Regions from separate parts of the Pseudomonas sp. GW823-FHT04A03 genome, predicted to be linked through region 1. Evidence: predicted binding sites of a transcription regulator. Region 1 holds the regulator's gene; the other holds the start of a gene.
The links. Region 1 encodes FliA, which starts transcription of late flagellar genes. Its sites were predicted from a motif close to CTAAAGTTTNNNNNNNNNNNGCCGNTAA; they were not measured.
Positions count from the first base shown of each region.

Region 2: AC1Q9F_RS14410 (methyl-accepting chemotaxis protein) is a predicted target of FliA. The motif match lies at 5,825-5,852, and genes of this name have one in related genera.

Region 1 is NZ_JBXAIV010000011.1:109,096-116,861, reverse strand. Features, by position in the region: gene motD (flagellar motor protein MotD) at 1-96, opposite strand, end outside; gene AC1Q9F_RS23425 (flagellar motor protein) at 109-849, opposite strand; gene AC1Q9F_RS23420 (protein-glutamate methylesterase/protein-glutamine glutaminase) at 849-1,994, opposite strand; gene AC1Q9F_RS23415 (chemotaxis protein CheA) at 2,044-4,314, opposite strand; gene AC1Q9F_RS23410 (protein phosphatase CheZ) at 4,354-5,142, opposite strand; gene AC1Q9F_RS23405 (chemotaxis response regulator CheY) at 5,161-5,532, opposite strand; gene fliA (RNA polymerase sigma factor FliA) at 5,700-6,440, opposite strand; gene fleN (flagellar synthesis regulator FleN) at 6,437-7,267, opposite strand; gene flhF (flagellar biosynthesis GTPase FlhF) at 7,381-7,766, opposite strand, start outside.
Region 2 is NZ_JBXAIV010000004.1:390,041-397,806, forward strand. Features, by position in the region: gene hutU (urocanate hydratase) at 1-1,520, opposite strand, end outside; gene AC1Q9F_RS14385 (HutD/Ves family protein) at 1,941-2,510, opposite strand; gene hutC (histidine utilization transcriptional repressor HutC) at 2,520-3,230, opposite strand; gene AC1Q9F_RS14395 (formimidoylglutamate deiminase) at 3,377-4,741, shown strand; gene AC1Q9F_RS14400 (lipocalin family protein) at 4,790-5,359, opposite strand; gene AC1Q9F_RS14405 (hypothetical protein) at 5,391-5,645, opposite strand; gene AC1Q9F_RS14410 (methyl-accepting chemotaxis protein) at 5,928-7,766, shown strand, end outside.

The sequences.
Region 1 (7,766 bases):
CACGAAAAAGGCAAAGAGCAAGGTGATGAAGTCGGCGTAGGAAACCAGCCAACGTTCATGGTTTACGTGCTCTTCATGCTGGCGACGACGTGCCATGAGGTTAGTCCCTTAATCCATGAAGCCCTGAAGCTTCAACTCGATGGAGCGTGGGTTTTCACCTTCAGCGATCGACAAGATCCCTTCCAACAACATTTCGCGATAACGCGACTGTCGCAACGCGATTGACTTGAGCTTGGCGGCCACCGGCAGCAACACCAGGTTGGCACTGGCCACACCGTAGATGGTGGCGACGAACGCGACCGCAATACCGTTGCCCAGTTGCGACGGATCGGCCAGGTTGCCCATCACGTGGATCAGGCCCATCACCGCACCGATGATGCCGATGGTCGGCGCGTAGCCGCCCATGCTTTCAAACACTTTGGCCGCTTCGACATCGCGGGCTTCCTGAGTGTAGAAATCCACTTCGAGGATGCTGCGGATGGCTTCCGGCTCGGCGCCGTCGACCAGCAGTTGCAGGCCCTTGCGCGAGTAGGCGTCGGGCTCGGCATCCGCCACGCCTTCCAGGCCCAGCAGGCCTTCCTTGCGCGCGGTGAGGCTCCAGTTGACGACGCGGTCGATGCCGCCGGCCAGATCCACACGCGGCGGGAAAAAGATCCAGGCCAGAATCTGCATGGCGCGCTTGAACGCGCTCATCGGCGATTGCAGCAGCGCGGCACCGACGGTGCCACCGAGCACGATCAGCGCCGCCGGGCCGTTGGCCAGCGCGCCGAGGTGACCACCTTCCAGGTAGTTGCCGCCGATGATGGCGACGAACGCCATGATGATTCCGATAAGGCTTAGAACATCCATCAGACGCATGCCTCGACGATGTGCTTGCCGATATCGTCCAGGCTGTACACCGCGTCGGCGAGGTCAGCTTTGACGATGGCCATCGGCATGCCGTAGATCACACAACTGGCTTCGTCCTGAGCCCAGACCGTGCTGCCGCCCTGCTTGAGCAGGCGTGCACCTTCGCGGCCGTCGGCGCCCATGCCGGTCAGTACGACCGCCAGAACTTTGTCACTGTAGGACTTGGCTGCAGAACCGAAAGTGATGTCCACGCACGGCTTGTAGTTCAGACGCTCGTCGCCCGGCAGGATTTTCACCGCGCCACGGCCGTCGATCATCATCTGCTTGCCACCCGGTGCCAGCAGCGCCAGGCCCGGACGCAGGATGTCGCCATCCTCGGCTTCCTTGACGCTGATGCGGCACAGCTTGTCCAGACGCTCGGCGAAGGCCTTTGTGAAGGCTGCCGGCATGTGCTGGATCAGCACGATCGGCGCCGGGAAGTTGGCCGGCAATTGAGTCAGAACCCGTTGCAGCGCTACCGGGCCGCCGGTCGATGTACCAATGGCGACGAGCTTGTAGTTCTTGCGTTTCGGGGCCGGCGACGAAGCGCTGGCCGCTGGCGCGCGAGTCGGTGCAGGCGCAGGTGCCGGACGGGCCGGAGCACTGCTGTGACTGCTGCCGTGATTAGTGAAGCCCGACGGCGCAGGAGCAGGAGTCGGCGCAGGTGCAGCGGCAGGCGCCGGCGCACTGTAGGCACTGAAACGACGGTTGCTGCGCGAGATGCTGTGAACCTTCTCGCACAGCAGTTGCTTGACCTTCTCCGGATTACGGGAGATGTCTTCGAAATTCTTCGGCAGGAAATCCACCGCGCCGGCATCCAGCGCATCCAGGGTGACCCGGGCGCCTTCGTGCGTCAGCGAGGAGAACATCAACACCGGCGTCGGGCAGCGCTGCATGATGTGCCGCACGGCCGTGATGCCATCCATCATCGGCATCTCGTAGTCCATGGTGATCACGTCCGGCTTGAGGGCCAGGGCCTGATCGATCGCCTCTTTACCGTTGGTTGCCGTGCCGACAACCTGGATGCTCGGATCCGCTGAAAGAATTTCCGAGACGCGGCGGCGGAAAAAACCCGAATCGTCCACCACCAGGACTTTGACTGCCATAAACACTCCATTAGGTGCGGCGGGACGTTGTCGCCCCGCCGCCCCGGATTCAAATACGCCGTGCGGCGTAACGCTTGAGCATGCTCGGAACATCGAGAATCAGTGCAATGCGGCCGTCACCGGTGATGGTGGCGCCGGACATGCCCGGAGTTCCCTGGAGCATTTTGCCCAATGGCTTGATGACCACTTCTTCCTGGCCGACCAGTTGATCGACGACGAAGCCGATCCGCTGGGTGCCCACCGAAAGGATCACCACATGGCCTTCGCGCTGCTCTTCGTGAGCGGCGGAGCTGACCAGCCAGCGCTTGAGGTAGAACAATGGCAGCGCCTTGTCCCGCACGATCACCACTTCCTGGCCGTCCACCACGTTGGTGGTCGACAGGTCGAGGTGGAAGATTTCGTTGACGTTCACCAGCGGGAACGCGAACGCCTGGTTGCCGAGCATCACCATCAGGGTCGGCATGATCGCCAGCGTCAGCGGCACCTTGATGACGATCTTCGAGCCCTGACCCTTGGTCGAGTAGATGTTGATCGAACCGTTGAGCTGGGAAATCTTGGTCTTCACCACGTCCATGCCGACACCGCGGCCGGACACGTCGGAGATCTCGGTCTTGGTCGAGAAACCCGGGGCGAAAATCAGGTTGTAGCACTCGGTGTCGCTCAGGCGATCGGCGGCATCCTTGTCCATCACACCGCGCTTCACGGCGATGGCACGCAGGACGTTCGGGTCCATGCCTTTGCCGTCATCGGAGATCGACAGCAGGATGTGGTCGCCTTCCTGCTCGGCCGCCAGGATCACCTTGCCGCCACGGGCCTTGCCCGACGCTTCGCGTTCTTCCGGCGACTCGATGCCGTGGTCGACCGCGTTGCGCACCAAGTGGACCAGCGGGTCGGCCAGTGCCTCGACGAGGTTCTTGTCGAGGTCGGTCTCTTCGCCCACCAGTTCCAGGTTGATCTCTTTCTTGAGCTGGCGTGCCAGGTCGCGAACCAGACGCGGGAAGCGGCCGAAGACTTTCTTGATCGGCTGCATCCGGGTCTTCATGACGGCGGTCTGCAAGTCGGCGGTGACCACGTCGAGGTTCGACACGGCCTTCTGCATCGACTCGTCGCCGCTGTTCAGGCCCAGGCGCACCAGACGGTTACGCACCAGCACCAGCTCGCCGACCATGTTCATGATTTCGTCGAGACGCGCGGTGTCCACACGTACGGTGGTCTCGGCTTCGCTCGCCGGTTTTTCCGGTGGCGGCGTCGCCGGTGCACGGGCCGGAGCCGGTGCAGCGGCGGCAGCCGGTTTGGCCGGTTCGGCTTTCGGCTCAGGCGCTTTTGCAGCAGGTTTTGCCGCAGCGGCCGGGGCCTTGGCGGCAGGCGCTGCAACCGCCGAAGCATTGCCGGCCGTCACGACGGCACCGGTGGCAACGTCAGTGAACTTGCCTTTGCCATGCAGATCGTCGAGCAGCGATTCGAACTCGTGGTCGGTGATCAGATCGCTACCGGCCGCAGCTGCTGCCGGGGCAGCAGGCGCAGGAACCGAAGCAATCGCCGACTCCAGCGCATCGACGGCAAAGTTGCCCTTGCCGTGCAACTGATCAAGCAAGGCTTCGAATTCGTCGTCGGTGATGTCCGAGCTGTCGCCCGCCGCCGGAGCAGCAGGTGCCGCAGCGGCCGGAGCCACGGCGTCAGCCGCGAACTGGCCCTTGCCATGCAACTGGTCGAGCAGCGACTCGAACTCGGCGTCGGTGATTTCATCGCTGGCCGCTTCATCGGAAGCAGGTGCAGCGGCAGCCGCCGGGGCTTCGGCTTCGGCCTTGACGGCGTTCAGCGAGTCCAGCAACTGTTCAAATTCGTTATCGGTGATGTCACCCGAATCGCCTTCGACGACCAGTTCTTCGATCATCTCGGCAACAGGCGAAGCCGGGGCTTCATCCGCCGATTGCGGTTCAGCCAGACGCGCCAGGGCGGCCAGCAGTTCCGGGGTGGCGGCGGTGATCGGGCTACGATCGCGGACTTCGCTGAACATGCTGTTCACCGCGTCCAGCGCTTCGAGCACCACGTCCATCAGTTCTGCATCGACGCGTCGTTCACCCTTGCGCAGGATGTCGAACACGTTTTCGGCGATGTGACAGCACTCCACCAGCTCGTTGAGCTGAAGGAAGCCGGCGCCCCCTTTTACAGTGTGGAAACCGCGAAAAATTGCGTTGAGCAGATCTGCGTCATCCGGGCGGCTTTCCAGCTCGACCAGTTGTTCGGACAGTTGCTCAAGAATCTCGCCGGCCTCAACCAGGAAATCCTGAAGGATCTCTTCATCGGCGCCGAAGCTCATTAATGGGGTGCTCCTACAGGTCTAAAAACCCAAAAAAACTCAAAATCCAAGGCTGGATAGCAAATCGTCCACATCGTCCTGACCGGACACAACGTCTTCTCGTTTATCGGCATGAATCTGCGGACCTTCACCCTGCGAGAGATGTTTTTGTGGATCTTTTTCAGCAAGCATCGCCGCACGGTCATGTTCGATGCCCGCAAAGCGGTCCACCTGGCTGGCCATGAGCACGAGCTTGAGCAGGTTGCTTTCGACTTCGGTGACCAATTGGGTCACGCGCTTGATCACCTGGCCTGTGAGGTCCTGGTAATCCTGGGCGAGCAGAATGTCGTTCAGATTGCTCGACACCGCGCGGTTGTCCGCGCTGCTGCGTGCCAGAAAACCGTCAACCCGGCGCGCCAGTTCACGGAACTCTTCAGCCCCGACCTCACGGCGCATGAAGCGGCCCCAATCGGCGCTCAAGGCCTGGGCTTCGTCAGCCAGGCCATTGACCACAGGGGTCGCGCTTTCCACCAGATCCATGGTGCGGTTGGCGGCAGCTTCGGTCAGTTTGACCACGTAGCCCAGGCGCTCGGTAGCGTCGGTGATTTGCGACACTTCCTCAGCCTGCGGCATGTGCGGATCGATCTGGAAATTGACGATCGCACTGTGCAGTTCACGCGTGAGCTTGCCCACTTCCTGGTACAGGCCACGGTCACGGGTCTGATTGAGCTCATGGATCAGTTGCACAGCGTCGCCGAACCTGCCCTTTTCAAGGCTTTCGACCAGTTCGACCGCGTGTTTTTTCAGGGTCGACTCGAAGTCGCCCTGTGAAGATTCTTTATGCTCCATAGCTCCCCCGCGCGTTCATCAGCCGATGCGTTCGAAAATCTTCTCGATTTTTTCTTTCAACGCCTGGGCCGTGAAAGGTTTGACCACATAGCCGTTAACGCCGGCCTGGGCCGCTTCGATGATCTGCTCGCGCTTGGCTTCAGCGGTCACCATCAGCACTGGCAGGTGCTTGAGCTTTTCATCGGCGCGCACGTGGCGCAGCAGGTCGATACCGGTCATGCCAGGCATGTTCCAGTCGGTCACCAGAAAGTCGATGCTGCCGCTGTTGAGCACCGGAATGGCGGTGGTGCCATCGTCGGCTTCAACGGTGTTGGTGAACCCGAGATCACGCAACAGGTTCTTGATGATCCGCCGCATCGTTGAGAAGTCATCAACGATGAGGATTTTCATGTCTTTGTTCAATTCGACCTCCAAGCAGTCTTAAACGCGTCCAGCACCTGGACGCGCCATTTCAATCAATCCGGCAAAACACTCGATGACTGTCTGGAGCACAACAGAGCAAGACCGGTGCCGTTCACCACCGCACCAGCCTCGTTCGCAGTGTCCCCACACTGCCTTCAGCGCGCTCGCCACTCCCCCAAACGCCCCCGCAAGCGGGCCGCGCACTGGCTGTGTAACTGGCTGACCCGCGATTCACTGACGCCAAGGACTTCACCGATTTCCTTGAGGTTCAGCTCTTCGTCGTAGTACAGCGCCAACACCAGTCGCTCACGCTCCGGCAAATTGGCAATCGCGTCCGCCAGCGCGGCCTGGAAACGTTCGTCTTCCAGATCGCGCGACGGCTCCAGATGAGCACTGGCGCCATCCTCGTGCAGCCCTTCGTGTTCGCCGTCCTGCAACAGGTCGTCGAAACTGAACAGCCGGCTGCCCAGGGTGTCGTTCAAAATCCCGTAGTAATCGTCGAGACTCAATTGGAGTTCGGCCGCAACTTCGTGATCTTTAGCGTCACGGCCGGTTTTAGCTTCAATCGAGCGAATCGCGTCGCTGACCATACGGGTATTGCGGTGAACCGAGCGCGGTGCCCAGTCCCCCTTACGGACTTCATCGAGCATCGCACCGCGGATCCGGATGCCCGCGTACGTTTCAAAACTGGCGCCCTTGCTGGCGTCGTATTTGGTCGAGACTTCAAGCAGGCCGATCATCCCGGCCTGGATCAGGTCTTCGACCTGCACACTGGCCGGCAATCGCGCCAGCAAGTGGTAGGCGATGCGTTTGACCAGTGGCGCGTAACGCTCGATCAGCTCGTACTGCGCGTCACGCGCCGACTTTTTGTAAAGGTTCATACCGCTGGCGGTCATAGCACAGGTCCTGCCGTTTGCTGCACGAGGCGCTCGACGAAAAATTCGAGGTGACCGCGCGGGTTGGCGGGCAGCGGCCAGGTGTCGACCTTCTGTGCGATCGCCTTGAACGCCAGTGCGCACTTGGAACGCGGGAAGGCTTCATAGACCGCACGCTGCTTCTGCACCGCCTTGCGCACGCTTTCGTCGTAGGGCACTGCGCCGACGTATTGTAGGGCGACGTCGAGGAAGCGATCCGTGACCTTGGTCAACTTGGCGAACAGATTGCGACCTTCCTGCGGGCTCTGGGCCATGTTGGCCAGGACGCGGAAGCGGTTCATGCCGTAATCGCGGTTGAGCAGCTTGATCAGCGCGTAGGCGTCGGTGATCGAGGTCGGCTCGTCGCAGACCACCAGCAACACTTCCTGGGCTGCGCGAACAAAACTGACTACCGAGTCACCAATACCCGCAGCGGTGTCGATCACCAGTACATCGAGATTGTCGCCGATGTCGCTGAACGCCTGAATCAGGCCGGCATGCTGGGCCGGGCTCAGGTGAACCATGCTCTGGGTGCCGGAAGCGGCCGGCACGATGCGGATCCCGCCGGGGCCTTGCAACAGCACGTCGCGCAGCTCGCAGCGGCCTTCGATCACGTCGGCCAGGGTGCGTTTGGGTGTGAGGCCCAGCAGAACGTCGACGTTCGCCAGCCCCAGGTCGGCGTCCAGCAGCATGACCCGACGGCCAAGCTCTGCCAGGGCCAGGGACAAGTTCACTGACACATTAGTCTTGCCGACGCCACCTTTGCCGCCGGTCACCGCGATCACCTGTACGGGATGCATGCTGCCCATGTTATTTCTTTACCTTGTCTTGCATAGACGGAGGCCACATTACTGGCTGCGCGTTCACAACCGGAACAATGCATGGCAGACCATCGATGTAGGTACAAAAACGGTTCATTACCTCAGCCAACCTGCTTGGTCGGACTGTGGTAGATATCAGCGAACATGTCAGCCATGGCTTCTTCGCTGGGTTCTTCCTGCATTTGCACACTGACGGCGCGGCTGACCAGTTGATGACGGCGCGGCAGATGCAGATCATCCGGAATACGCGGCCCATCGGTCAGGTAGGCGACCGGCAGTTCGTGACTGATCGCCAGGCTCAGCACTTCGCCAAGGCTGGCCGTCTCATCCAGTTTAGTCAGGATGCACCCGGCCAGCCCGCAACGCTTGTAACTGTGATAAGCGGCGGTTAGAACCTGTTTCTGGCTGGTGGTTGCCAGGACCAGATAATTTTTCGACCGAATGCCACGACCGGCCAGACTTTCCAGCTGCATGCGCAGTGCCGGAT
Region 2 (7,766 bases), on a different contig from region 1:
ACCATGCCCGAGTGCTGGGAGAAGCCCATGCCGACGCCGCCGCCGTGGTGCAGGGAAACCCAGGTCGCACCGCTCGCGGTGTTCAGCAGCGCGTTGAGCAGCGGCCAGTCGGAGACTGCATCGGAGCCGTCCTGCATCGATTCGGTTTCACGGTTCGGGCTGGAGACCGAGCCGGAGTCGAGGTGGTCGCGACCGATCACGATCGGTGCCGACAGCTCGCCGCTGCGCACCATTTCGTTGAACGCCAGACCGAGCTTGGCGCGCAGGCCCAGGCCGACCCAGCAGATACGCGCCGGCAGACCCTGGAAGCTGATGCGCTCGCGCGCCATGTCCAGCCAGTTGTGCAGGTGGGCGTCGTCCGGGATCAGCTCTTTGACTTTGGCGTCGGTCTTGTAGATGTCCTGCGGATCACCCGACAGCGCAGCCCAGCGGAACGGGCCGATGCCACGGCAGAACAGCGGACGGATGTAGGCCGGTACGAAGCCCGGGAAATCGAATGCGTTTTCGACGCCTTCTTCCTGAGCCATCTGACGGATGTTGTTGCCGTAGTCGAAGGTCGGCACGCCCATCTTCTGGAAGTCGAGCATGGCTTTGACGTGGACGGCCATCGATTGCTTGGCGGCCTTGACCACAGCGGCTGGCTCGGTCTTGGCGCGGGCGCGGTATTCGTCCCAGGTCCAGCCGGCCGGCAGGTAACCGTTGAGCGGGTCGTGGGCGCTGGTCTGGTCGGTGACCATGTCCGGGCGCACGCCGCGCTTGACCAGTTCCGGAAGGATTTCAGCGGCGTTGCCGCACAGGGCGATGGAAACGGCCTTGCCTTCGGAGGTGTATTTGGCGATGCGGGCCAGCGCGTCGTCGAGGTCTTTGGCCTGCTCGTCGACGTAGCGGGTCTTGAGGCGGAAATCGATGCTGATCTGCTGGCACTCGATGTTCAACGAGCAGGCGCCGGCGAGGGTCGCGGCCAGTGGCTGGGCGCCGCCCATGCCGCCGAGGCCGGCGGTTAGTACCCATTTGCCGGTGAGGTTGTCGTTGTAGTGCTGGCGACCGGCTTCAACGAAGGTTTCGTAGGTGCCCTGGACGATGCCCTGGCTGCCGATGTAGATCCAGCTGCCGGCGGTCATCTGGCCGTACATGGCCAGGCCTTTGGCGTCGAGTTCGTTGAAGTGTTCCCAGGTTGCCCAGTGCGGCACCAGGTTAGAGTTGGCGATCAGTACGCGCGGGGCGTTGCTGTGGGTCTTGAACACGCCGACCGGCTTGCCCGATTGCACCAGCAGGGTTTCGTCTTCGTTGAGGTTGGTCAGGCTCTCGACGATCTTGTCGTAGCACTCCCAGTTACGCGCAGCGCGACCGATGCCACCGTAGACCACCAGCTCTTTCGGGTTCTCGGCGACTTCCGGGTCGAGGTTGTTCATCAGCATGCGCAGCGGCGCTTCGGTCAGCCAGCTCTTGGCGGTCAGCTTGTTGCCGCGGGCGGCACGGATTTCGACGTCACGAAACTTAGTGGTTTTGTTGTCAGTCACGAAAAAGACTCCTCAGCGATCAATTCAAACCAACCCTGGCAGTGGGCGAGCAGCCTGTGCGCATCAGTGCGCGACAAGCGAATCAGTGGACGCTGCGGAGAGTCTCGATCGACTCATACGCATACGTCTTTACTTGTACATACAAGCATATGCAATCAAGCGGCCAACTTGTTGGAGGACCGTTCAACAAAAACTTCGGACAGGGCTGGAGAGCGCCTGAATCAAGGGCTCTGGCGTTCATGAAATTTTTCGCGGGGTGGATTGAGGGTAGCGAGAGGTTGTTACGAAAGCGTGGTTTTGCGCCACGCTGGGGCGTTCGGTAACAAGTTGGTGCGCATTTCGGGAACGTCGGGACGAAAAAAAACCGCTGCTTTCAAAGCAGCGGTTTTTGATCGTTCCCACTCAGGGCGAGTGAACGAATCAGCGCGGGGACAGCTCGATCACGCAGCAGCCGGCATTGACGGCAATCTCCGTCAGCCCGGTGTTACCGTCCAGTTGCAGGCAGTCATGGCGGCCGAGTTGCGATGCACTGTCACCGACCGTGACCTCCAGCAGTTCGCTGACACTGAAGACCAGCACGGTGTTGGCCGAACTGAAAAACCGCTGCTCGCCGTCCAGCCATTGCAAGCGTGCGCTGTAACGCTGGGGCGAGTAGATCAGGTTGAAGTCGCGGATCGCGCCGCCGAGCAAGGTGCAAGACACCTGGCTTTCGCCGCTGAAGGCAAACGGGTCGAGGGGTAACAACGGCCGGGTATCGTCGCCGTCGACACACAGGGTCATGCCGTCGCCCTGCAATACCGTGATGACCCGCTGGTAACCGGCGAAGGTCGAGAAGCCGCCGGATTCGGCGATGTCGGCAATCGACAGACGCCAGCCAAAACCGTCGAGGCCAGCGCCAGCGTCACGGGTGATTTCCTCGGTGCTGCCGCCGCCGTTTTTCCACGGCATGCGCGGGTAGCCTTCAGCGCGTAAAACCTTCACTTCACTCATTTATGCTCTCTATTTATGAAACCGACCTTCCAGACGATGACGGGAACCAGGGTGAATCAGGCGCGCCGCCGTCACCGGCTGACGACCCGACCAGGTACGACGGCGGATCAGCAGGCAAGGCTCGCCTTTTTCGATCTGCAGCAATTTGCATTCAGACGCTTCGGCAAGGATCGCTTCGACCACGTGCTCGCCTTCGGTCAGCGGCGCGACCTGGTTCAGGTAGGCGTAAGGCGTTTGCAGGGTGAAATCCTGCTTGAGGTATTCCGGGGCGACCAGCGCGTTGACGAAGCGGTCTTCGATTTGCACCGGAATGTCGTTTTCGTAGTGCACGATCAGCGAGTGAAAGACCTTCTGCCCTTCGCGCATGTCCAGCGCCAGCGCGCGCTCGGAACCGGCGGCCTCTTCTTCCAGGGTGATCACCTGGCAAGTGTGGCGATGGCCACGGGAGGCGATTTCGTCGGCGATGTTGTGCACTTCGAACAGCGCGGACTGGCTCTTCGGCTCGGCGACAAAAGTGCCGACGCCTTGCATGCGCACCAGCAGACCGTCGGCGGTCATTTCCCGCAGCGCGCGGTTGATGGTCATGCGGCTGAAACCCAGCTGGCTGACCAGCTCGCTTTCCGACGGCACGCGGTAATGCGGCGGCCAGTTACCGCTGTCAATCTGCTGGGTGATCATCTGTTTGACGCGGGCGTACAAGGGCGCCGGACTGTCGCCCATGTTCGCGGCCAACGGGGAGACTGGAGGCGGAGTCGGCACGGTGGATCCCTGTTCATTGGATGAAAGTTGCTAGCTTGCCGGAGTTTACCGGGCAGGCAAACGTCTGTATATGTATATACAAATAACACACGATGGGGTGCTGAACCATGTCCGCCTTCTTTGCCGAACGCGCGCTGCTGCCTAACGGATGGGCCAACAATGTACGTCTCGAGGTCAGCGCCGATGGCGTGTTGACCCGAATCCAGGCCGATTCCACCGCAGACGGCGCCGAACGGTTGAGCGGTCCGCTGCTGCCGGGGATGCCGAATCTGCACTCCCATGCGTTCCAGCGAGCGATGGCGGGACTGGCGGAAGTGGCCGGCAATCCCAACGACAGTTTCTGGACCTGGCGCGATCTGATGTACCGGCTCGTCGGAAAAATCAGCCCCGACCAGCTCGGTGTGATTGCCCGTCAGCTGTACATCGAAATGCTCAAGGCCGGTTACACCTCGGTCGCCGAATTCCATTACGTCCACCAAGATCACAACGGCCAGCCTTACGCCGACCCGGCCGAACTGGCGTTGCGCATCAGCCAGGCGGCCAGTTCCGCCGGCATCGGTCTGACATTGCTGCCCGTGCTCTACAGCCACAGCGGTTTCGGCGGCCAGACGCCGAACGAAGGCCAGCGCCGTTTCATCAACAGCACCGAAAATTACCTGAAACTGCAATCACGTCTGCAACCCCTGCTGGCGCAGCAAAAGGCGCAGTCGCTGGGACTGTGCTTCCACTCGTTGCGTGCGGTCACGCCGCAGCAGATCAGCGAAGTGCTGGCGGCTAGCGACAAGCAATGCCCGGTGCACATCCACATCGCCGAACAGCAGAAGGAAGTCGACGACTGCCTGAGCTGGAGCGGTCGTCGTCCGCTGCAATGGCTGTACGAAAACACCGAAGTCGATCAGCGCTGGTGCCTGGTTCACGCGACCCACGCCAATCCGGAAGAAGTCACGCTGATGGCCAAGAGTCGCGCCATCGCCGGCCTGTGCCTGACCACCGAGGCCAACCTCGGCGACGGGATTTTCCCGGCGGTGGATTTCCTCGCTCAGGGCGGGCGCATGGGCATCGGCTCCGACAGCCATGTGTCGTTGAGTGTGGTGGAAGAACTGCGCTGGCTGGAATACGGCCAGCGTCTGCGCGATCAGCGGCGCAACCGCTTGTATGGCGCGGATCAGCCGATGGTCGGCCGTACGCTGTATGACGCAGCGCTGGACGGTGGCGCTCAGGCGCTGGGCCAGCCGATCGGCGCGCTGGAAGTCGGCAAGCGGGCTGACTGGATTGTGCTCGATGGCAACGATCCGTATCTGGCCACGGCCAGCGGTGACGGGATTCTCAATCGCTGGCTGTTTGCCGGTGGCGATCGTCAGGTACGCGACGTGCTGGTCAATGGTCAGTGGGTCGTGTGCGAGGGGCGACATGCCGGGGAGGAAGACAGCAATCGCGCCTTCACCCAGGTTCTGCGAGAGCTTTTGGGCTGACACAAAAAAACCTGTGGAGGGCAACCTCCACAGGTTTTTTGTTGCGCGTCAGTTGGACGTCTTGGCCATCTGCTGATCCGACGTACGCCAGATCAGGCGCGTGGTGTCGTAACCCTGCTGACGCGCCTTGCTCAGCAGTTCCTCGCGCACCACACCGTTGACGGTCGGCGTGCGGGACAACAGCCACAGGTAGCGACGGCTCGGGTCGCCGACGAGGGCGGTCTTGTAGTCATCGCTGACGTACAGCACCCAGTACTGCCCCTTCGCCACACCCGGAATCAGACGCGAGAACCAGGTATCGAACTCGACCCACAGCTTGTCGGTCTTGCCCGGCACCTGTGGATAAGCCGTACCTTTGACTTCTTCCCACGTCCAGTCCGCCGTCAGGCAGCGGTTGTACACCGCGATATTGCCGTCTGGCTTGAGGGAATAACGGGCTTCGGATTGCGCGCAATGGCGCTGGAAATACATCGGCAGACGCGCCAGTTCGTACCAGGTGCCCTGGTAACGCTTGAGATTGACACTGTTGACCGTCTTCGGCGCCAGCGGATCTTCACCGGTCGTGGCGCAGCCGGCCAATACCAGGCCGGCAAAAAGGACAAGCAATAACCGCTTCATTGTTTTTCTCCCGTGGGCGCGTAGCCCCGGTTTACTTCAGGCCTTGGCCGGAAAACATCAGCACTTTGTCACCGGCGTACTGCACGCTGATAAAGCTGTTCTTGTCGCCCCAGGTGCAACTGGACATGCCGAGCGCGCCCGAGCAATCGGTGGGCTTGCCAAGCAGCGTCTCCACTTCGGCCTTGGCCATGCCGGCCGAGAGCTTCGAATAGTTTTCCTGATTGACCTTGCTGCATGCGGCCAACAGCACGCAAAACGACAGCAGGGCGATAGATCGCAGCGACATGGTGTAACTCCTGGAACGGAAGGGGGATGGCATGGCGCCAACCAGAAGCTTAGAAGAGAAAACCCCTGTCTGGTTCCCTGGGAGGCTGGCTATTTGTTAGCCCGCTCGTCCGGCTTTCGCCGGTAAATCAGACAGTTTGTAAGGCTATTGAGCATTTCGTCGCATTTCGCAAAAGGCGCCTAATCTTTGGCGCGCAGCGGTCGAAATAAGAGCAGCGCAAAGCCCGATAGTGTGGCAAATTGCCGCCCTTTCTTGACCAGCCCCTTCGCGGTAGCTCACTTAATGACCAGAAACATGAAATTCAGCCACAAGATCTTGTTGGCTGCCGCCCTCGTGGTGGCCGTTGCGTTCGCCTGTTTCATTTTGTTCAACGACTATCGCCAGCGCGAAGCCCTGCAAAGCAGCACCGAAGCGTCGATGCAGGAACTGGGCAGCCTGACCACCAGCAACATCCAGACCTGGCTGGAAAGCCGCATTCAGTTGCTGCAATCGATGGCGCAACAGGTTGTCGCCGACGGCAACGCTCCGACCAGCCTGAAACGCATCATCGACCTGCCCGCCTACACCGGCAATTTCCAGCTCAGCTACTTCGGTGGCGCCGACGGCGTGATGTTCTCGGTCCCGGCCGGCAACCGCGCGCCGGATTACGACCCGCGCGCCCGTGGCTGGTACAAGGCGGCCAACGCTGCGCAACAGACCATCGTCACCGAACCGTACATCGCCGCCTCGTCGGGCAAACTGGTGATCACCGTCGCTACCCCGGTGCAGCGCGAGGGCCAGATGATCGGTGTGGCCGGCGCCGACATTGATCTGTCGAGCGTCAGCGCGATCATCAACTCGCTGAACTTCGGCGGCCACGGTCACGCATTCATCGTCGGTGCCGACGGCAAGATCCTGATCCACCCGGACAGCAAACTGGTGCTCAAGACCCTGGCCGAGGCCTATCCCAACGGCGCGCCGAAAGTCAGCCCGGGCCTGAAGGAAGTCGAGTTCGACGGCAAGACCCAGTTGATCTCCTTCACCCGCGTCAACGGCGTGCCGTCGGCCGACTGGTACGTGGGGCTGGTGCTGGACAAGGACACCGCGTTCTCGATGCTCAGCGAATTCCGCACCTCGGCGCTGATCGCCATGATCATCGCTGTGGTGATCATCATCGCCCTGCTCGGCATGCTGATCCGCGTGCTGATGCAGCCGCTGCTGACCATGGGCCGCGCCATGCACGACATCGCCGAAGGCGAAGGTGACCTGACCAAACGCCTGACCATCCACGGCCACGATGAATTCGGTGCGCTGGGGCTGTCGTTCAACCGTTTCGTCGAGCGCATCCACACCTCGATCCGCGAAGTGTCGTCGGCCACCGGGCAGGTCAACGAAGTCGCCCTGCGCGTGGTCGCGGCGTCGAACTCGTCGATGTTCAACTCCGACCAGCAGGCCTCGCGCACCAACAGCGTGGCCGCCGCGATCAACCAGCTCGGCGCCGCCGCCCAGGAAATCGCCCAGAACGCCGCCCTCGCCTCGCAACACTCCAGCGATGCGCGCAGCCTGGCCGAAGACGGCCAGCAGGTGGTGGATAAGACCATCCACGCGATGCAACAGCTGTCGGCGAAAATTAGCGACTCCTGCGGCAACATCGAAACCCTGAACAGCAACACCGTGAACATCGGGCAGATTCTGGAAGTGATCACCAGCATCTCCCAGCAGACCAACCTGCTGGCGCTCAACGCCGCCATCGAAGCGGCCCGTGCCGGTGAAGCCGGTCGTGGTTTCGCCGTGGTCGCCGACGAAGTCCGCAACCTGGCGCACCGCACCCAGGATTCGGCGCAGCAAGTGCAGAAGATGATCGAAGAGCTGCAAGTCGGCGCGCGTCAGGCGGTCGGCATCATGACCGAGAGCCAGCGTGAGAGCGAAAGCAGCGTCGGCATCGCCAACCAGGCCGGCGAACGCCTGGGCAGCGTGACCCAGCGCATCGGCGAAATCGACGGCATGAACCAGTCGGTAGCGACCGCGACGGAAGAGCAGACAGCGGTGGTCGAGTCGATCAACGTTGATATCAATGAGATCAACACGCTGAACCAGGAAGGCGTGGAGAACTTGCAGGCGACGCTGCGGGCTTGTGCGGAT